Regions from separate parts of the Bacillus sp. FJAT-45350 genome, predicted to be linked through region 1. Evidence: a T-box and tRNA genes for the amino acid it is inferred to sense, from the RefSeq annotation. Region 1 holds a T-box; the other regions hold tRNA genes.
The links. The T-box of region 1 lies ahead of tyrS (tyrosine--tRNA ligase). A T-box ahead of a tRNA ligase gene usually reads a tRNA of that ligase, here a tRNA-Tyr.

Region 1 (7,076 bases):
ACAATGAAATAGCTAATATTGCTTTACCAAAAACCGAACATACTAAGGTGATTTTCACCTTTTCTTTTGTCAAATTTGCCTTTTTAAAAAGTGGAATAGCATAAAGCAATACAAGAAATAAAATTGCATACATGACAACAGTGACATAAAAACCCGCATCTAACCCTAGGAAAAAACGATATGATATTATTACAATTAGAAGGGATAGCGCAACTCTACGCCCTCCATATAATGCACCAATGATAAAAGGTACTTGTCGCATATCAAAGATAAAGCCAGTAATAGGGTATGCAGGAAATGTCATACACAACACTATCGCAAGTACGGATAAGACACCAATAAAAAGTTCATTTGAATAACGATTCTTTATTTTCCCTTCGATATAACCGTAATAGACAAAATACAGTAGAAACACAAAGGAAAGATTTAATATAAAATCTTTAATAATAGTAGGCATTATCATAATACGTCCTCAATTCTAGTAAATTAACAATAGCTGATAACATATATTATGTATGATTATTTATAAATTTATATGATTTCGACAAAAGAAGTCAAGGTATTACATTATTTTTTGAAAATAGTATATAGAACAGGCTATAACTTGATTATAATATAGCTTACTAAAGGTAAAAGCCACAGAAAAAAGTGTGTATTTCACTTTTTCTGTGGCTTCATTAAGTTAGTTTCTATCGAAATATTCCAATCACATCATAATTTTATTTTAACAAACTTCCGCTTTCCTACTTGTATAACCAATCCATCCTTAATGGTAACGAGCATACCAGTGTCTTCTACTCTATCACCATTTATTTTCACACCTCTATTATCAATCATTCGGCGTGCTTCACTTTTTGAGCTTAATAAATCTAAAGTAACAAGGAGTTCAAGAATGAGAACTTCTTTATTACCCTTCCAGTCAGCCACTGGGATCTCATCTGGTACCGCCCCTTTTTGAAAGACTGACACGAATTGCTGTTCCGCTTTTTTCGCTGCTTCTTCACCGTGGTACATTTTTACAATCGTTTTCCCTAAGAGCATTTTTGCGTCTCTAGGATGTAATTCTCCCGACTCCAAGTTTTTCTTAATTTCTGCAATTTGCTCTGGTGAAAAGTCAGTAATGAGTTCAAAGTATTTATTCATTAACTCATCTGGAATAGACATTGCTTTCCCGTACATTTCTTGTGGACTTTCATCAATACCAATATAGTTTTTCTTTGATTTTGACATTTTTTCTACACCATCAAGACCTTCAAGTAACGGCATAAGCATTGCTACTTGTTTTTCTTTTCCGAACTTTTCTTGGAAGTGTCGTCCCATTAAAATGTTAAAATGCTGGTCCGTTCCACCTAGTTCAATATCACACTCTAAAACCACCGAATCGTAGCCTTGCATTAACGGGTAGAAGAACTCATGAAGTGAGATCGGCTTACCAAGAGCAATTCTTTCTTCAAAATCGTCCCTTTCCATTAGTCTTGCGACGGTTATTTTTCCTGCTAGTTGAACGACGTCTTCAAAGTTTAATTTTGATAGCCACTCCGAATTATAATGTAGCTCAACTTTATCCATGTCCATCACTTTTCCAAATTGCTCAAAGTACGTTGTTGCATTGTATTTAACTTCTTCATCGGTTAATGGTTTTCTAGCAATAGACTTACCGGTTGGATCTCCAATCTTGCCTGTAAAATCTCCAATTAATAATTGGATAATATGACCGTTATCTTGAAACTGTTTCATTTTCTTAAGTACAACAGTATGGCCAAGGTGTACATCTGGGGCTGAAGGATCTAACCCTAGTTTGATTTTTAGTGGTCTGTTTTCTAGCACTGATTTTGCAACTTTCTTTTCTAAATCTTCGAGTGGGATAATATCTTGTACACCTTGCTTGTATATTTCCATCTGTCTTTTAACCTCTATTAGTTGTTCTTCTGTTAGTTGTTTGATTAATTCACTCATTTTTCATTCCTCCAATAATAAAATATAACCCGCAAAGCGGAATTTGTTTGAATATGCCCACTTTCCAAACTAAAGTATTTATACGTCCTGATAAACATAAAAAACCACATCCCTAACTATAGAAGGGACGTGGTTTTGCACGCGGTACCACCCTTGTTGAAGATTACGATCTCCCACTTAATTGAATAACGGTTCATCCGTCTCTGTCACTATTACTGTAACAAAGAAAGCTCAGGGAATGTATTTCGTCCTACCTATGTGTCGATTCACACCAACCATCGACTCTCTGATACAGGGAGATAGCTACTACTAGATTTCCGATCACAGCTCTTTTCATATTAAATTGTTTAAATCAAAAGCCAGACTCTCGAATTACTTTCCTCAATAACTCTGATATGTTCTTTTGCTCGCCCACAGTCAAACTTGAAACGATCTGAACTTCCCCTTCATGAAAACGAGGATATAGTTCTTCCATTACTTGCTTCCCTTTATCCGTTATCGTAACGTACGTTATCCTTCTATCCCTATTGTCCACTTTACGATAGCAAAGTTCTTTACGTTCTAATGTATTCGTAATATTACTTACAGTGGCTTTAGTTACCCCTGCCGATTCTGCTAATTTTTTCGTTTCGATCGAATTTCCTATCCACAAATCATATAGTATTGAAAAGGATGTCCACGATAGGTTGTACTCCGATAAGACCTCTCGCTCCATTTTATTTCTTAACCCTTGAGCAATTCGATAAATATTAGTAACAACAGCAATTGCATCTAAGTTAAGTGAATTCATTGGTAATTTCGTTAAGAGGTTGATCGTATCTTTCTCTTCAGGAAGTAAATCCCCAGCGTCATTAAATTTATGAATATGACACCCCTCCTTAAGTTTTCTTAATCGTTAGCTATGAAACGATTTTAACAAAAAAAATATTGTAATGCAATATAGAATTAAATTATTACTACTAGGATAAGACTGCTACAGACATAGAGCGCTATGAGTGGTTTATTCATAACAAGCGCGCAACGTATAGAGCTAGAACTTCTTGAATCGTTTTGATTGGACTTTTTCGGTGCCCGTGTAAAACCATAAAAATAGCTTGTAAGTATTTCTATAAGGTAAGTGTTTCCTTCCTCCTATATCCACTTAGCTATATTCAAAGATCGCTAAGTAAGATATAGGAGGAACGACATGAGAAGGAGTTGACGGTGGATAAAATACTTTAAGCCTAATGCATTTTCTGGAACTATTATATCTTTTATCACCAAAAGGACTGCAGTAGTAAACAGTCTGACATTCTTTGGTGGTATAAATTTAGAGTCTACCAATGTGTATGAATAAACACATTTATGAGAACGTCAAAAATCTATATTTTTTGTGTTATAATCCTATTAAAACTAACTTTAAGGAGTAAAATGGCTGTTTTTTTGTTACAAGCCATAAATGTTCAATTTTATGAATTTTGTCACTTTAGTACTTATCATCTTAATTCAATTATTGTTAGTTTTCTTCGCTATTATTTCAATCGCAGGCTTAAAGGATAATGCTCTTGATATCATTGGGGTCCCAATTCACTTAATTTTCGTTATTGTATTAAACATTCTATCTCTTTACATATTAGGGAAAATCTTTAAACGCGAGGAGAAACGAAAAGTTTATAATACTGAATCTACTCATGTTGAAGAGTTCCGGTCCCTAGTTACTTCAGTTCGATCTGACCGCCATGACCTTAACAATCACTTAACGGTTATTTCCGGACTAATAAAAATAAAGAACTTTGATGCCGCTGATAAATACATTCAAGAAATGATCGGTGATATTAATATTAATAATAAGGCATTGACGATAAAAAATCCTATTCTCTCTTCAATGCTATATTCGAAAATGGGCAAGTATCAAAAAGCAGGCATACCTTTTAGCGTGAATATAGCAAATGAAGAAATTGAAACTATTTTATCTTCTACCGATTTAATACGATTAATTAGCAACTTGCTTGATAATGCCTATGAAGCAACACTTAAAATGCCTAATGAAGAACGCAAAATCGAATTAGAAATTGTGAAAGTCAATGATACAATGAAATTAATCGTAAAAAACACCTCTATTTTGAAAGAGATTACTGAAAATCATTTCAAAATCGGTTATTCTACTAAATCGAAATCAGATAGGGGATACGGCTTAGCAATTATCCAAGAAGTTACTGAGAAATATAATGGTTTTTTGGAAGTCGATACTACAGGTAATATAGTAAGTATTGAAATCTCATTTCCGAAATTGGTGGAAAATGATCAATCACGTTAGTGTAAGAGTAGCCAAAGATTAGGTATTTATGTTGATAGAACTACCGAACATAGCTTTTTTTCTAGTCAAAATCCTATTATTAATGCAAAATCAGCCACTAACACCTAATGATTCCATAATATATATGGGTAGTTTTAAAATGTCGCTTTTAGCCGCCAAAAATATTATACTACTAATATCATCAATGCTTTACAACAAGAAAGGAGTTATTATGGAGTGGTTTAGTTTCTTTTTATTATCGTTTCCAGAAGCATTCTTTATGCTCGCAGTTTCTTTTGCTCTTTTTGGTATTTCAATCAAGAAGAACTTAAAATCTCTGCTTATTTTCTCAGTATTATATGGTGGAGTAGCTTTTACTTTAAGTATTTATATGATGAATTCAGTCAAACCTTTAATTAACTTAACAGTGTTCGCATTATTAGTAGTGATAATTTTCCGTTTTAAAATACTTCATGGTTTTATTATTGGTATCATTGGGTTTATTTTGTTAGTATTTTTTGAAATCATTTTACTTCTTCCTCTTACTCAAATTATTCCATTTGAACAAATTGCAGCAGGTACGTGGTCACGAATTTTAGCTGGTATTATAACTATACATATTCCATTGTTAGTCACTCTACTAGTTATACAAAGATTTAAGCTAGTAATAAAGATTCCTTTGTTAAAATAAACAAGAATTATGAAAAAGGTGCCCAGATTAATTTTCCTATTAGTTTGGCACCTTTTTTAAGAATTATAAGTACTTTGATACTATTTTTTTATAAAGTCTCAAAAGGTTTTGTCGATTTATAAGAATTATTGTCGAACCGGTTAACAGGCATTAATACTACTATATAATGGTCTATGTTGTCTTATTTTATTTCTTAAAGTAGGAGTATGGTTATGGATAAAAGGGCCTTAATAATAGAGTTGGAATACAAAATTGATACATTACGAATTCGTATGATTAAGTTAGCTCAATCAAAAGGATTTAATCATCCTGATACTATTGAATGTAGCCAAGAGCTTGATGTTTTCCTAAATAAATACCAACGATTGAAGTCAAATTAAAAAACTTCTAATATTCCTTATAACCTAGTATTCTGACTGGTATAAATGGTCCTGACAAAACACCAAAGGACAAAGGAGAGCTTCTCCTAGGTTATTTCCTATGAATATAGCTCTAACTCTGTTAAAGGTTAACCCCCGCGCACAGCCTTTGCTGCAAGCGGGGGTTAATTGTTTATATCTTCATTTCCTGTTCTTCCTTCTTAAAAAACTCCTTCATCGCGTGATACACATCCCCTTTTCCTTGAAGAGCCGCATACATTGATGGATCAAATGGTTTATTACTTTCTGGGTCTGCTAACATTTCCATTCCACCCATTAATCCAATCGCTTTAGCTCTAGCAGTAATTTTGTGATTTTCTTCTAGGTATTTTAAACCTTTAAGGAGTTTATCCCCCATCCGTTTTGCGTTACCTACTAAGTCTTCATTTACAATTATTGATTGGTTATGCAAATTGCACTTTTTTATCCCTCATAATCAGATTGCACTTTTATCACTTGTTCTACAGCTTCTTTTTGGTGTGGAGCCAAAATATTACTTGGAAGTCATTGTATTGCTCCGAAAAATGGATCTTCTACAACTTTACTTTGTAAACCACTTAATGATTCAATGATTCTAAGTGTACAAAATGGAACATACGACGGACTATAGCCACCTTCATGACAAACAACTAGACGTCCGTCACAGTGTCGCTCAGCCAATTTTTTAACAAACGTGGCGAACTGTCCAAACCCATCAGCTGTTACGATCATTTGAGCAAGTGGATCGAACACACCAGCATCTTGTCCAGCAGCGACAATAATTAGTTCTGGCTGAAATTGATCAACGATGGGTCTACAGCTTTTTCAAATGCATATAGATACCCTGCATTTCCTGTGCCAGCAGGTAAAGGGATATTTACATTGAACCCCTTCCCGTCTCCTCTACCTACGTTAAGACTAGTTTTATTGTATAAATACATAGTCATAATATCATAGTGATGATATTTTTTAAAAAAATCATTATATAATTCCAACTTTTCATATTCTTCTTTAGGAATAAGATCTAAAATACGGTGTACACAATTTCTTTTTTGGTTTAAATGCTTATTATGTCTTGGATTTAAGTAAACATCTAATTTATTGTAGTATTTAATATACTCATCAATTGGTTTTTGGGCTATATTTAATTTACATATCGGCTGTAAATTGTATTTATTATCGCATCTCCAAAGAATAGATTGGGAATATCCTAATATTCTTTCAAAATGTGTTAACATTTTTTGAATATCATCTTCAGTGTGATTGACTTCCTCCATGAAAGAAAGAATACTCATATAACTTTGCTGGGATATATTGTTCATAAATACCTCCCGAAATTTTTATATTAAGTAAATCAATGATAGCTTACAATTAACTCATTTCTTCTTCCCTAAATTTCCAGCTATGATTCCACTTAGTAGTGCAACTGCAATTGCTAACCAAGTCCAAAAACTCATATATCCACCGCACTTTTCATATTATTTTGAATAAAATCAACGTTCTAGTAGGCAATCTATTAATTATGTATACATCAAAACTACAATCACTTTTTTTCCTTTTCCAATAATTCTATTATTTTATCTAATTTCTTTTCCAGTTCATCAAGTTCTTATAGTTGGCAAAACCAAAACTTTTTTATTTTTTACATCATATAACCCACTTGGAGTCAATCTAATAAATGGTAAATGTGTTGCTGAAAAAAATAATAAAGTGAAAGCTGGATCATCATATTTATAGCCCATCTTTTTTAGTAACT
Region 2 (7,076 bases), 1.4 Mb from region 1:
AGGGCCATCGCTCAACGGATAAAAGCTACCCTGGGGATAACAGGCTTATCTCCCCCAAGAGTCCACATCGACGGGGAGGTTTGGCACCTCGATGTCGGCTCATCGCATCCTGGGGCTGAAGTAGGTCCCAAGGGTTGGGCTGTTCGCCCATTAAAGCGGTACGCGAGCTGGGTTCAGAACGTCGTGAGACAGTTCGGTCCCTATCCGTCGCGGGCGTAGGAAATTTGAGAGGAGCTGTCCTTAGTACGAGAGGACCGGGATGGACACACCGCTGGTGTACCAGTTGTTCCGCCAGGAGCATAGCTGGGTAGCTACGTGTGGACGGGATAAGTGCTGAAAGCATCTAAGCATGAAGCCCCCCTCAAGATGAGATTTCCCATTACGTTAAGTAAGTAAGACCCCTTAGAGATGATGAGGTTGATAGGTCTCGGGTGGAAGCATGGTGACATGTGGAGCTGAGAGATACTAATCGGTCGAGGGCTTATCCAATTTTCTAAGGTTGAAATGAATTCGACGACCTGCATATATAACACTATCTAGTTTTGAGAGAACAACTCTCAGTTGAAAGCAATTTCAGCGAAGAAATCTGCTCCTGCGGTTACTCGTCGCAAGTCTTGCGAGGAAGTATCACAGAGTGGTTGACTTAGTGATGATGGCGAAGAGGCCACACCCGTTCCCATGCCGAACACGGAAGTTAAGCTCTTCAGCGCCGATGGTAGTTGGGGGCTTCCCCCTGCGAGAGTAGGACGTTGCTAGGTTTATATTTTTCCACAGTAGCTCAGTGGTAGAGCAATCGGCTGTTAACCGATCGGTCGTAGGTTCGAGTCCTACCTGTGGAGCCAATTGGAGAGCTGTCCGAGTTGGCCGAAGGAGCACGATTGGAAATCGTGTAGGCGGTCAAAAGCCGTCTCGAGGGTTCGAATCCCTCGCTCTCCGCCAGGATTTACTATTAATTTAGATGGCCCGTTGGTCAAGCGGTTAAGACACCGCCCTTTCACGGCGGTAACACGGGTTCGAATCCCGTACGGGTCACCATATAAATATGGAGGATTAGCTCAGCTACGAGCATTACTTCATAGAATATTCTACGAGTTGTTTCGACGCATAGACAACTTGATTAAATTAGAAGAGGAAGAAACAGGGGTCTACTCTGATTTGACTTCATCAATACTTCGGAGGATTAGCTCAGCTGGGAGAGCACCTGCCTTACAAGCAGGGGGTCGGCGGTTCGATCCCGTCATCCTCCACCATATTTCATACTAATAACGACGCGGGGTGGAGCAGTCTGGTAGCTCGTCGGGCTCATAACCCGAAGGTCGGCGGTTCAAATCCGTCCCCCGCAACCAAAAACGTAAGCTTCCTGATTAAGCATCATTGTAGTTTTTTGCGACGAGTAACCGCAGGAGCAAATCCTACATCGTCGATTTCACTAAAATTTATCTGGTCCGGTAGTTCAGTTGGTTAGAATGCCTGCCTGTCACGCAGGAGGTCGCGGGTTCGAGTCCCGTCCGGACCGCCATTTAATTCTTTAATGCAGATATGGCTCAGTAGCTCAGTCGGTAGAGCAATGGACTGAAAATCCATGTGTCGGCGGTTCGATTCCGTCCTGAGCCACCATTTTATTGCCGGTGTAGCTCAACTGGTAGAGCAACTGACTTGTAATCAGTAGGTTGGGGGTTCAAGTCCTCTTGCCGGCACCACTATAAATAAAAAAGAAGAATTATAATTAATTATCACTTTTTCTAATCTGGATTCATATGGTATAATATATAATGTATTTTTAATTATGGAGGGGTAGCGAAGTGGCTAAACGCGGCGGACTGTAAATCCGCTCCTTAGGGTTCGGCGGTTCGAATCCGTCCCCCTCCACCATTTAACTCAATAGGGGCATAGTTTAAAGGTAGAACAGAGGTCTCCAAAACCTCCGGTGTGGGTTCAATTCCTACTGCCCCTGCCAATATTGGGCTATAGCCAAGCGGTAAGGCAACGGACTTTGACTCCGTCATGCGCTGGTTCGAATCCAGCTAGCCCAGCCATATAAGCGGAAGTAGTTCAGTGGTAGAACACCACCTTGCCAAGGTGGGGGTCGCGAGTTCGAATCTCGTCTTCCGCTCCAATTTTTAAAATAAGAAGGCGGCATAGCCAAGTGGTAAGGCACGGGTCTGCAAAACCCTTATCCCCCGGTTCGAATCCGGGTGCCGCCTCCATATACATAATTAGTCCTAGCCGGGGTGGTGGAATTGGCAGACACACAGGACTTAAAATCCTGCGGTAGGTGACTATCGTGCCGGTTCAAGTCCGGCCCTCGGTACCATTTATTTACATAAAAGACAAAGACAATATCTCTTAATGAGTTGTCTTTTTTTTGTGGTCAAAAATTTATCAAATCATATTACTTTTGTTGATATGGAAGAATAGATAGTAGTTTTTTAAAGTTAAGTAATGTACCATTTGTCGAAGAACAGCAAAAAGTACTCTAATAAATTTAATACGATAAAGGTTGGATTAATAAATGTACAATTTATTTCGTAAGTACACATTTTGGTTTTTATTTCTACCGATTTCTATTGTAGTAATATTCGAAAGAATTGTTGTAGTATGGTTTTATAGACAACATCGAGTTGTGGGACATTCGATGTTTGACCCTTATTGGTTTGATTTCCTTGTTTTACATTACACACCTGCTTTGATTTTCATAACTGCAATGTTTTCCTATGTTATTACAACTTTAGTAAATAGAAAGTAAAATGGTAACTACTAATATAGACAGTTTGGTAAATTATAAACCAAAAAACGCCTTTCTACATATGTAGAAAGGCGTTGTATATGCTATTGTAGTTATGTATAAAAATGGTACCGGTAGTCGGGGTCGAACCGACACTCCAGAAGGAACACGATTTTGAGTCGTGCGCGTCTGCCAATTCCGCCATACCGGCATATTTAAACTAACAAAATTAATAATATCAGTTTCTTCAATAAGTGTCAATGTAATTTAAAACCGACCATTACATTTTAAAATAGTAGCTATAAAAAAAGAGCACCCTACCTTCGAGGTGACTTGCACCTACCCGATAAACCACTCATGCCTATGTATAGTTTAACTCTTCTGAGGATATCAGTCAATAAATTTTCAAGGATACTTAAGTAGTACTGCATATTTTAAAGGTGAACAGTTATATAGTTATGACTATATAGTAAGAGGGAAGTACTTACCATCGATGTGAGTGCTTTTTTTGTCGAAATTCTCTAATTCATAAAACGGGTTATCTACCCACTGCGCTAGTTTACTACCTAAAAGTTTAAAAGCTTTAAATTAGGTATTTGCGAGAATTTTTTATTTGTATTACTATTTGTAATCACAAGGTTTTGAAAATTCTTTCTTTTGATTACGAAGGGGTGTTTGAATTGACTGAAACAAAAATTCGACCGGCTACAAATAGTACAGATTATAATACTCAATTTCCTATCATTCAAGTTATTGATAATCAAGGTAAGTTTGTCACAGATTTATATAAAAGCGCTATCTCTGAGGAGTTAGTTAAAAAGTTCTACCGTCAGTTAGTTTGTATGAGAATATTCGATCGGAAAGCAAAAAGTCTTCAGCGTCAGGGACGTCTTGGTACATATCCTCCATTTGAAGGGCAAGAGGCAGCTCAGGTTGGTAGTGCCTATGCATTAGATGAAAATGATTGGATGTTTCCTACCTATAGAGACCATGCTGCAAGTATTACATTTGGAAACTCTTATTCTATTTTATCTTCATGGAATGGAAGAGTAGAGGGGAATGTACCACCTAAAGGAAAGAAGATTTTACCTCCATCTGTTCCGATTGCGACTCAATTACCATTAGCAACAGGTGCGGCAATGGCAGCGAAGAAACGAGGTACTGGTCAAGTAGCTATTTCTTACTTTGGTGATGGAGCTACATCTGAAGGTGATTTCCATGAAGGGTTAAATTTCGCTAGTGTCTTTAAAGCACCTGTTGTATTTTTTAATCAGAACAATAATTATGCTATTTCACTGCCAATCTGGAAGCAAATGAATTCAAGTACGATTGCACAAAAGTCAGTTGCTTATGAAATTCCTGGTGTTCGAATTGATGGTAATGATATCTTTGCTGTTTATTTTGAAACGAAGAAGGCAGTGGAGCGTGCTCGTAATGGTGAGGGTCCAACTCTTATTGAAGCGATGACTTGGAGATATGGTGCGCATACAACGGCAGATGACCCTAGTAAATATCGTGACCAGGATGAAAGTGAAAAGCGGAGAGAAAATGACCCAATTACACGCCTAGAATTATTCATGAAAGAGTACGGGTACTGGGAAGAAGCTTACGCACAACAAGTACAAGATGAATCGACAAAAGAAGTGGACGCTGCGGTTAAAGAAATGGAAACGATGCCACCACCTGATATAAATCATATCTATGATTATATGTTTGAAGAGTCTACTTGGACTATCAAAGAGCAAAAGGAACAGTACTTAAAGCATTTGCGAGGTGAAGTATAAATGGTAACGATGGCAAAGACGAAACAGCTAACATTTATTCAAGCAATTACAGATGGTATGCGTGTAATGCTTCAAGAACAGGAAGAAGTAATCATTTTAGGTGAAGATGTTGGACAGAATGGGGGCGTATTTCGTGCAACTGATGGACTTCAAGCAGAGTTTGGTGAGGAGCGAGTATTTGATACGCCATTAAGTGAAGCAGGCATTATTGGTACATCGATCGGAATGGCGATGAATGGAATGAAGCCAATTGCTGAAATACAATTTGCTGGCTTTATTTATCCTGCCTACGAACAAATAATGACTCATGCAACACGTATGCGTTATCGTTCATTAGGAGAATTTACAGTTCCTATGGTAATTCGTGCCCCTTATGGAGCTGGTGTACGTGCTCCGGAAATTCACTCTGATAGTGTGGAGGCTTTATTTACTCATATGCCGGGAATTAAAGTTGTTTGTCCATCAACTCCCCATGATGCAAAGGGTTTATTAATTTCAGCGATTGAAGACCCTGACCCGGTATTGTTTTTAGAAGCACTTCATTCTTATCGTTCAGTACGTGGGGATGTTCCAGAAGGGAAGTATACTATTGAAATTGGAAAAGGAGAAAAAGTAAAAGAAGGCGAAGATGTAACTATTATCGCATGGGGTGCGATGATGCCAATTGCGATAAAAGCTGCCGAAGAGGCGGAAAAAGGTGGAGTATCTTGCGATGTAATCGATTTACGTACATTGTACCCAATTGATAAAGACATAATTGCAGAATCAGTTCAAAAAACAGGACGCTGTGTTATCGTTCATGAGGCACAGTCAACGGGTGGCCTTGGAAACGATATTGTATCTATTATCAATGACACGTCATTCTTATATATGAAAGCACCAGTAGAGCGGGTAACTGGGGCAGATGTTCATGTACCTTTTTGGGCATTAGAGAAACATTATATACCGACAGCTGCTCGTATCCAAAAAGGAATTCAAAAGGTTGTTCATTTTTAAATTTTTAAATAAATTTTGTTTAAAAGTAAGAGTTTCAGGATATTGCTGAGGCTCTTTTTTATTTAAAATAACCTATAAATGGTAATATAATTAGGTAGTATTGAGCTTATTCTGGAGAATAAATCATCTGTTGGGGTGAGATAATGAAAAGGAAAAATAGGAAGGAAGGGAAATGGGATTGGGTCCTAGATGTACTATTTTTCATACCTGAACTAATTTTATTTCCGATAAAGTTATTGCTTAGAGGTTTTTTTGCTTTTATAAAACAGTGGAACTAGGTAATTAAAAAAACAGAAAACACTACGAGAGTCTTATTAATTGACAACGGTATTGCCATTAATTATACTAAACCATATAAATAGTATGTATAGCAACTATTTTTAGAGAGGGATTCATTTGAAATTATCTTTACAAGACTATATAAGTATTAAAATTCATAAAACAGATTTGTTCCTTACTAGCTTTATTAAAAGTAAGTTAGCTGAATTCAATCTGGCTCCAGAGCAGAATTTGATTATGATGCTTCTTTGGGAAAAGGATGGCTTGACTCAGAATCAACTTGTAGAAAAGCTTGCTAAGGATAAGACGAATATTGCAAGAATGGCTTCTAGTCTTGAGAAAAAAGGCTTCATTAGAAGAAGCAATTGTCAAGATGATCGTCGTTCTGTAAGACTCTATCTTACTCCAAGTGGTAAAGAACTTGGTGAAGAAATAATTCCTATCGCAGAAGAGTTTAATGAGGTAGTTTGTAATGGTATTTCAAAAGAAGAGTTAGATGAATTAGAACGAATTCTTTCAAAAATTAATATAAATGTCCAAACTAATAGATAATTGGACATTTATCTATTTTAGTTGCTATGACAACTTAATGGAGCTATAAGGTTGCTATAACAACTTAATTATATTACTGGAGGTATTTTTAATGGCATATGTATTATTTATTAAAGCTAATTCAAGACCAATTGAACAAGCGGTGAGTGTAAAGCTTTATCAAGCTTTTCTTGAAAGTTATAAAGAATCACACCCTGAAGATACTGTAACTGAACTTGATTTATTTAAAGAAAATCTACCTTACTATGATACAGATAAGATTAATGGTATGTATAAGCTTGCTAATGGGATAGATTTAACTTCTTCAGAGAAGGAAGCAACTGATTTAGTAATAAAATATTTAAATCAATTCCTTGAAGCAGATAAGGTAGTAATTGCATTCCCGCTATGGAACTTTACGGTGCCTGCTGTATTACACACTTATTTAGACTATTTAGCTCAAGCTGGTAAGACATTCCGATATACAGCTGAAGGTCCAGTCGGTCTAATACCTGATAAACAGGTTGCTCTATTAAATGCAAGAGGTGGAGTGTACTCAGAAGGTCCTGCTCAATCTGCAGAAATGGCAGTAAATTTTGTGAAAACTATGTTTAACTTCTGGGGAGTTCAAGAGACAACGGATGTAATTATTGAAGGTCATAATCAGTTCCCTGATAAAGCAGAAGCAATTATTGAAGAAGGGTTACAAACTGCAGCAAAAGTAGCTGCTAAGTTTTAATTATAGTATCTCACTTTATTAA
Region 3 (7,076 bases), 1.9 Mb from region 1:
TGCTTTTGCAATCGCTACTTGTTCGATAATTTCCTCGGCTGCTGTTATTTCTATAGTAACAGGAGTAACAATAGGCGTTCCTACTGTATATCCTTCAGCAACTTCATCACTGTTCACTAAATCAACGGTTACCGGTAGAGTCATTGTTTTCTTTTCTTGTAAAACGACTCTTACAAATTGAGGAACGACGGATACTGATAGTTCACGAGGGAAGCCTTTAGTATGAATGCTTACATGATGAACACCAGGACCCTTATCCTGTAAATCAACAAATACCTCATAATTTGGTCGCGCCACCTGGAACTGAATTAGTGCCCCCTGAGGGCCTGTTAAATTCACTTGAACCGACTCAGTCATCTCAGTGACAACATATTGGTCCTCATCAAAGTGAGCGACTAATGGAACATCTGTTAACGTATGTGAGCCTTTACTAACTCCCGGAAGTACACTTGGTTGATTTGTGAAATTATCAGCGTTTACCATCAAAAATAACATGAGGGCAATAAAAAACGAGATTAGCTTTACAAACCATGGACTAGTAAATAGCTTATCCATCCTTCTTCCCTCCCCACTGCCAACGTGCTGAAGAGGTTTGTACTTGAGTTATTAACTCTCTTTTCAACAATTCATGTAACTTCTCTTCATCTAAATCACGATGAAGCTCTCCATTTTTCGTAAGAGAGATATTTCCTGTTTCTTCTGATACAACTAGAGTAATACAATCAGTCACTTCACTAATTCCAAGTGCTGCACGGTGTCTCGTCCCTAACTCCTTTGATATAAAAGGATTCTCTGATAGCGGTAAGTAACAAGCTGCAGCCATTATCTTATTTTCTTTTATAATAACAGCACCATCATGTAATGGTGTATTTGGTATAAAGACATTGATAAGTAACTCTGATGTTAAATCTGAGTTCATTGAAATCCCTGTCTCTACGTAGTCATTCATTCCCGTTTCCCGTTCAATCGAGAGTAACGCACCGATACGACGCTTGGCCATATAGTTAGCAGCCTTTACAATCGCTTCAATTGATTTCGACGTTTCCTCTTCTTGTGGAATAGTAGAGCGAGAAAATAGGCGACCTCTCCCTAACTGTTCCAACGCCCTTCTCAGCTCCGGCTGAAAGATGATGATAATGGCAAGTAACCCGTAAGTTACGGTTTGATACATTAACCATTCAAGAGTACGCAAACCAAAAAAGCTACTTAAAAACCATATCCCAAGGATAACGGTAATTCCTTTTAATAACTGAACAGCTCTTGTGCCTCGTATAATCATTATTAATTTGTATATTACGTAGGTAACAAGTAATATATCTACTATCTGCCCCAAGTAATTGAGCAGTTGAAAATCTTCTCCCAAAAACATGGCACTTCCTCCAAACCTTTAGCATCAGGAACTACTTTTTTATATTTATAGCTTTATCATTATACCATATTTTAAAACCTATCGTATGCATCATACAGTCCGTCAATGAATACTAGAGCCTCTCTTTTTCCCACTGATGTACGAAACTTACTTACTAGTCTATATTCTCTTTTTCGTTACCTACCACGGTCGTTACATCAGAGAAGAAGCTCTTAATGTGATACCAAATCCATTCTAATACTTGGGTCACCTCATCTATTTCTCCAGATACAGAACCGGCAGAAGCTAGATACTTCTCGCTATTTACGAGAAGCACATTCCCACGAACTTCTCCATTTAACTCTAATGTTCCATTACGAACAACCAAATTTCCTTCAATTACTTCCCCTTCTGGAACAATGACTTTGCCACTCTCATGGTCAATTTGAATGTTTCCGTTTCCTGTCACACTTAGTTCCTCTGAGCTATTCCAAACAGAAATAATACTACTAGACATGAGTATTAGAAAAATAGAAGCAGCTACGGCAAGAGGATGGTTTCTCATCCATTGCTTCCAGGCCACTCTCTTCTTACGCTTTGGTAGTTGTTGCAAGACATTATTTGTAAAGTTAGCCGATGTCTCTATATGAGAGGCACTTTGAACAAAAGCTATTGCTTTTCTCGTTTCCTCATAATGTTTCTTACATGAAACATTTGTCTCTATATAATGTAAAAACTCAGCTTTTTCTTCATTAGTTGTTTCCCCATCTAAATACCGATGCATAAGCTCAATAAAACGTTTATTGTATTCCATGTTCATCACCCTTTCACCTTAGACATTGCCCATTCGCTTACGCAAGGTTTCCCGACCGCGATGAATTCTTGTCTTAACTGTCGATACTGGCAGATCTAAAATCTCGCTGATTTCTTTTAAAGACAAGTCTTCAATGTACTTTAGTATAATCGCAGAGCGATATTTAGGCGGTAAATGGTTGATTTCATCTTGTATCCACTCTTGCATCTCTACCTTAACCACTTGATCATCTGGAAGCTCTTCAGTAGATGCAATTTGTGATTGAACTGTCATCCCCTCTGTACCTTTAATCGGGTCCTCTAAATGAAAGTCTGGCTTCCTCTTTCTAAGACGATCAATTGCTAAGTTCGTTGCTATTCGAAAGAGCCAAGTAGAAAACTTTCTATTAGTATCATATCTATCAATATTTGTATATGCTCGTAAAAAAGCTTCTTGAGCTACATCTTGTGCTTCGTGCATATTCCCAAGCATTCGATAAGATAGTTGATACACTTTGTCCTTATACATCTCAACTAACTCACCAAAAGCTTCCGTATCGCCACTCTTCACTTCTTTAATTAATCTCTTAATTAGTTTCTCCATCTCGTTACCTCCGCTTATTTTGCGGTATTATTACTTCTACGTATAAAACCGTATTTGGTTTCTTTTTATTTACAATTTTATATTTATATTAACACGAATAATATACGAGAAGTTAACAAACTTAGTAGTAGGTGAAACTATATGTAAATACGAAATAATCTTTTAAGAGGTCAGTGACGAACACCAACAAATTGTGTTCAGTTGCAAACAACCATAAGTCCACAAAAAAACCTTAGATACAGTATCTAAGGTAAAAGTGTCTAATATATGGTGGAGCCTAGCGGGATCGAACCGCTGACCTCCTGCGTGCAAGGCAGGCGCTCTCCCAGCTGAGCTAAGGCCCCAACTTAAATTGGAGCGGGTGATGAGAATCGAACTCACGACATCAGCTTGGAAGGCTGAGGTTTTACCACTAAACTACACCCGCTAATAAAATAATTGTAACATATAAATCTATAAAATAAAAGCCTATTCCATTAAAATTAACTTATGGAGCGGAAGACGAGATTCGAACTCGCGACCCCCACCTTGGCAAGGTGGTGTTCTACCACTGAACTACTTCCGCAAAGATAAAATGGTGAGCCATGAAGGATTCGAACCTTCGACCCTCTGATTAAAAGTCAGATGCTCTACCAACTGAGCTAATGGCTCTTGCTGTTATATACTAAGTAATTCTTGTTGTAAACGGACGATGTTTGGCTTCATTGCCTTACCTAATCTCTTTCTCTTCTAGAAATGCTTCGAGGTGCATCCGTCGAGACAACTCGTAGTTGTTTCTGAGAAGTATGGCTCGTAACTCAGCTAATGCCTCTTGCTGTTATATAGTAAGTAAATGGCTGGGCTAGCTGGATTCGAACCAGCGCATGACGGAGTCAAAGTCCGTTGCCTTACCGCTTGGCTATAGCCCACTATGATATAAATCAAATGGTGGAGGGGGACGGATTCGAACCGCCGAACCCTAAGGAGCGGATTTACAGTCCGCCGCGTTTAGCCACTTCGCTACCCCTCCAGGTCTACTATGTATAGCTATAAGTAGCGAAATACTATCTGTAAACACAGCATAAAAAATGGTGCCGGCAAGAGGACTTGAACCCCCAACCTACTGATTACAAGTCAGTTGCTCTACCAGTTGAGCTACACCGGCGTATTATGGTGGAGGATGACGGGATCGAACCGCCGACCCCCTGCTTGTAAGGCAGGTGCTCTCCCAGCTGAGCTAATCCTCCATATGGTGACCCGTACGGGATTCGAACCCGTGTTACCGCCGTGAAAGGGCGGTGTCTTAACCGCTTGACCAACGGGCCAGTGTCAATAATGTCTCTCTGACAAAAAATATTATACTAAAAAATAAATTTGTGTGCAACTCTTTTTTTCTATAGTTTATTTTGAAATTCAATACTAAATCTCAAAATAAAAAACCCTCATTTATAAGAGAGAAATTAATTTGTCTTACCTGCAATTCTGGAGCTTCCAAGCGGACTCGAACCGCTGACCCCTTCCTTACCATGGAAGTGCTCTACCTACTGAGCTATGGAAGCATGGCTCCACAGGTAGGACTCGAACCTACGACCGATCGGTTAACAGCCGATTGCTCTACCACTGAGCTACTGTGGAATAAGAAAGAGTAACTTAAAGGAAGTTTATAATATTGTAAATAAAAAAACCTAGCAACGTCCTACTCTCGCAGGGGGAAGCCCCCAACTACCATCGGCGCTGAAGAGCTTAACTTCCGTGTTCGGCATGGGAACGGGTGTGGCCTCTTCGCCATCATCACTAAGTCAACCACTCTGTGATACTTCCTCGCAAGACTTGCGACGAGTAACCGCAGGAGCAGATTTCTTCGCTGAAATTGCTTTCAGCTGAGAGTTGTTCTCTCAAAACTAGATAGTGTTATATATGCAGGTCGTCGAATTCATTTCAACCTTAGAAAATTGGATAAGCCCTCGACCGATTAGTATCTCTCAGCTCCACATGTCACCATGCTTCCACCCGAGACCTATCAACCTCATCATCTCTAAGGGGTCTTACTTACTTAACGTAATGGGAAATCTCATCTTGAGGGGGGCTTCATGCTTAGATGCTTTCAGCACTTATCCCGTCCACACGTAGCTACCCAGCTATGCTCCTGGCGGAACAACTGGTACACCAGCGGTGTGTCCATCCCGGTCCTCTCGTACTAAGGACAGCTCCTCTCAAATTTCCTACGCCCGCGACGGATAGGGACCGAACTGTCTCACGACGTTCTGAACCCAGCTCGCGTACCGCTTTAATGGGCGAACAGCCCAACCCTTGGGACCTACTTCAGCCCCAGGATGCGATGAGCCGACATCGAGGTGCCAAACCTCCCCGTCGATGTGGACTCTTGGGGGAGATAAGCCTGTTATCCCCAGGGTAGCTTTTATCCGTTGAGCGATGGCCCTTCCATGCGGAACCACCGGATCACTAAGCCCGACTTTCGTCCCTGCTCGACTTGTAGGTCTCGCAGTCAAGCTCCCTTATGCCTTTGCACTCTACGAATGATTTCCAACCATTCTGAGGGAACCTTTGGGCGCCTCCGTTACTGTTTAGGAGGCGACCGCCCCAGTCAAACTGCCCACCTGACACTGTCCCCGAACCGGATCACGGTCCTAGGTTAGAATTTCAATACAGTCAGGGTAGTATCCCACCGACGCCTCCACCGAAGCTTGCGCTCCGGTTTCCAAGGCTCCTACCTATCCTGTACAAACTGTACCAAAATCCAATATCAAGCTACAGTAAAGCTCCATGGGGTCTTTCCGTCCTGTCGCGGGTAACCTGCATCTTCACAGGTAATATAATTTCACCGGGTCTCTCGTTGAGACAGTATCCAAGTCGTTACACCATTCGTGCGGGTCGGAACTTACCCGACAAGGAATTTCGCTACCTTAGGACCGTTATAGTTACGGCCGCCGTTTACTGGGGCTTCAATTCAAAGCTTCTCCCGAAGGATAACCTCTCCTCTTAACCTTCCAGCACCGGGCAGGTGTCAGCCCCTATACTTCGCCTTGCGGCTTCGCAGAGACCTGTGTTTTTGCTAAACAGTCGCTTGGATCTTTTCACTGCGGCTCTCTCGGGCTTGCACCCTAACAGAGCACCCCTTCTCCCGAAGTTACGGGGTCATTTTGCCGAGTTCCTTAACGAGAGTTCTCCCGAGCGTCTTAGAATTCTCTTCTCGCCTACCTGTGTCGGTTTGCGGTACGGGCACCTCTCACCTCGCTAGAGGCTTTTCTTGGCAGTGGAGGATCAGGAACTTCGCTACTATTATTTCGCTCGCCATCACAGCTCAGCCTTTACGATAAGCGGATTTTCCTACTTACCAGCCTAACTGCTTGGACGCACATATCCATCAGTGCGCTTACCCTACCTTACTGCGTCCCCCCATTACTCAAACGGTGAGGAGGTGGTACAGGAATATCAACCTGTTGTCCATCGCCTACGCCTTTCGGCCTCGGCTTAGGTCCCGACTTACCCTGAGCGGACGAGCCTTCCTCAGGAAACCTTGGGCTTTCGACGGAGGGGATTCTCACCCCTCTTTTCGCTACTCATACCGGCATTCTCACTTCTAAGCGCTCCACCAGTCCTCTCGGTCTGACTTCGCAGCACTTAGAACGCTCCCCTACCACTGACACCTAAGGTGTCAATCCATAGCTTCGGTGATACGTTTAGCCCCGGTACATTTTCGGCGCAGAGTCACTCGACCAGTGAGCTATTACGCACTCTTTAAATGGTGGCTGCTTCTAAGCCAACATCCTGGTTGTCTGTGCAACTCCACATCCTTTTCCACTTAACGTATACTTTGGGACCTTAGCTGATGGTCTGGGCTGTTTCCCTCTTGACTACGGATCTTAGCACTCGCAGTCTGACTCCCGAGGATAAGTATTTGGCATTCGGAGTTTGACTGAATTCGGTAATCCTGTGGGGACCCCTAGTCCAATCAGTGCTCTACCTCCAATACTCTCACCTCGAGGCTAGCCCTAAAGCTATTTCGGGGAGAACCAGCTATCTCCGAGTTCGATTGGCATTTCACCCCTACCCACACCTCATCCCCGCATTTTTCAACATGCGTGGGTTCGGGCCTCCATTCAGTGTTACCTGAACTTCACCCTGGACATGGGTAGATCACACGGTTTCGGGTCTACGACGGCGTACTGTAATCGCCCTATTCAGACTCGCTTTCGCTACGGCTCCGCATTATCTGCTTAACCTTGCACGACATCGTAACTCGCCGGTTCATTCTACAAAAGGCACGCCATCACCCGTAAATGGGCTCTGACTACTTGTAGGCACACGGTTTCAGGATCTGTTTCACTCCCC

Region 2: it has a tRNA-Tyr gene. The T-box ahead of tyrS (tyrosine--tRNA ligase) is inferred to sense a tRNA for this amino acid. The anticodon was not compared.
Region 3: it has a tRNA-Tyr gene. The T-box ahead of tyrS (tyrosine--tRNA ligase) is inferred to sense a tRNA for this amino acid. The anticodon was not compared.

The regions. Positions count from the first base shown of each region.
Region 1 is NZ_NISU01000001.1:1,301,424-1,308,499, reverse strand. It holds gene CD003_RS06620 (ATP-binding protein) at 1-463, opposite strand, end outside; gene tyrS (tyrosine--tRNA ligase) at 712-1,956, opposite strand; T-box leader at 2,077-2,290, opposite strand; gene CD003_RS06610 (MarR family winged helix-turn-helix transcriptional regulator) at 2,309-2,746, opposite strand; gene CD003_RS06605 (sensor histidine kinase) at 3,407-4,252, shown strand; gene CD003_RS06600 (hypothetical protein) at 4,464-4,922, shown strand; gene CD003_RS06595 (aspartyl-phosphate phosphatase Spo0E family protein) at 5,135-5,302, shown strand; gene CD003_RS06590 (aminotransferase class III-fold pyridoxal phosphate-dependent enzyme) at 5,475-5,753, opposite strand; gene CD003_RS22220 (hypothetical protein) at 5,846-6,100, opposite strand; gene CD003_RS22215 (hypothetical protein) at 6,103-6,642, opposite strand; gene CD003_RS06580 (adenine deaminase C-terminal domain-containing protein) at 6,922-7,076, opposite strand, start outside.
Region 2 is NZ_NISU01000001.1:2,721,891-2,728,966, reverse strand. It holds rRNA gene CD003_RS13725 (23S ribosomal RNA) at 1-489, shown strand, start outside; rRNA gene rrf (5S ribosomal RNA) at 643-758, shown strand; tRNA gene CD003_RS13715 (tRNA-Asn) at 768-842, shown strand; tRNA gene CD003_RS13710 (tRNA-Ser) at 846-939, shown strand; tRNA gene CD003_RS13705 (tRNA-Glu) at 961-1,035, shown strand; tRNA gene CD003_RS13700 (tRNA-Val) at 1,175-1,250, shown strand; tRNA gene CD003_RS13695 (tRNA-Met) at 1,270-1,346, shown strand; tRNA gene CD003_RS13690 (tRNA-Asp) at 1,443-1,519, shown strand; tRNA gene CD003_RS13685 (tRNA-Phe) at 1,542-1,617, shown strand; tRNA gene CD003_RS13680 (tRNA-Thr) at 1,625-1,700, shown strand; tRNA gene CD003_RS13675 (tRNA-Tyr) at 1,789-1,872, shown strand; tRNA gene CD003_RS13670 (tRNA-Trp) at 1,884-1,957, shown strand; tRNA gene CD003_RS13665 (tRNA-Gln) at 1,962-2,036, shown strand; tRNA gene CD003_RS13660 (tRNA-Gly) at 2,042-2,116, shown strand; tRNA gene CD003_RS13655 (tRNA-Cys) at 2,133-2,207, shown strand; tRNA gene CD003_RS13650 (tRNA-Leu) at 2,226-2,314, shown strand; tRNA gene CD003_RS13640 (tRNA-Leu) at 2,852-2,936, opposite strand; gene pdhA (pyruvate dehydrogenase (acetyl-transferring) E1 component subunit alpha) at 3,406-4,509, shown strand; gene CD003_RS13630 (alpha-ketoacid dehydrogenase subunit beta) at 4,510-5,505, shown strand; gene CD003_RS13625 (MarR family winged helix-turn-helix transcriptional regulator) at 5,902-6,336, shown strand; gene CD003_RS13620 (FMN-dependent NADH-azoreductase) at 6,428-7,054, shown strand.
Region 3 is NZ_NISU01000001.1:3,169,090-3,176,165, forward strand. It holds gene CD003_RS16010 (CdaR family protein) at 1-555, opposite strand, end outside; gene cdaA (diadenylate cyclase CdaA) at 548-1,369, opposite strand; gene CD003_RS16020 (anti-sigma factor family protein) at 1,524-2,162, opposite strand; gene sigW (RNA polymerase sigma factor SigW) at 2,181-2,744, opposite strand; tRNA gene CD003_RS16030 (tRNA-Ala) at 3,013-3,088, opposite strand; tRNA gene CD003_RS16035 (tRNA-Gly) at 3,098-3,171, opposite strand; tRNA gene CD003_RS16040 (tRNA-Gly) at 3,235-3,309, opposite strand; tRNA gene CD003_RS16045 (tRNA-Lys) at 3,320-3,395, opposite strand; tRNA gene CD003_RS16050 (tRNA-Gln) at 3,578-3,652, opposite strand; tRNA gene CD003_RS16055 (tRNA-Tyr) at 3,670-3,753, opposite strand; tRNA gene CD003_RS16060 (tRNA-Thr) at 3,813-3,888, opposite strand; tRNA gene CD003_RS16065 (tRNA-Val) at 3,895-3,970, opposite strand; tRNA gene CD003_RS16070 (tRNA-Glu) at 3,974-4,048, opposite strand; tRNA gene CD003_RS16075 (tRNA-Thr) at 4,207-4,282, opposite strand; tRNA gene CD003_RS16080 (tRNA-Asn) at 4,284-4,358, opposite strand; rRNA gene rrf (5S ribosomal RNA) at 4,407-4,522, opposite strand; rRNA gene CD003_RS16090 (23S ribosomal RNA) at 4,676-7,076, opposite strand, start outside.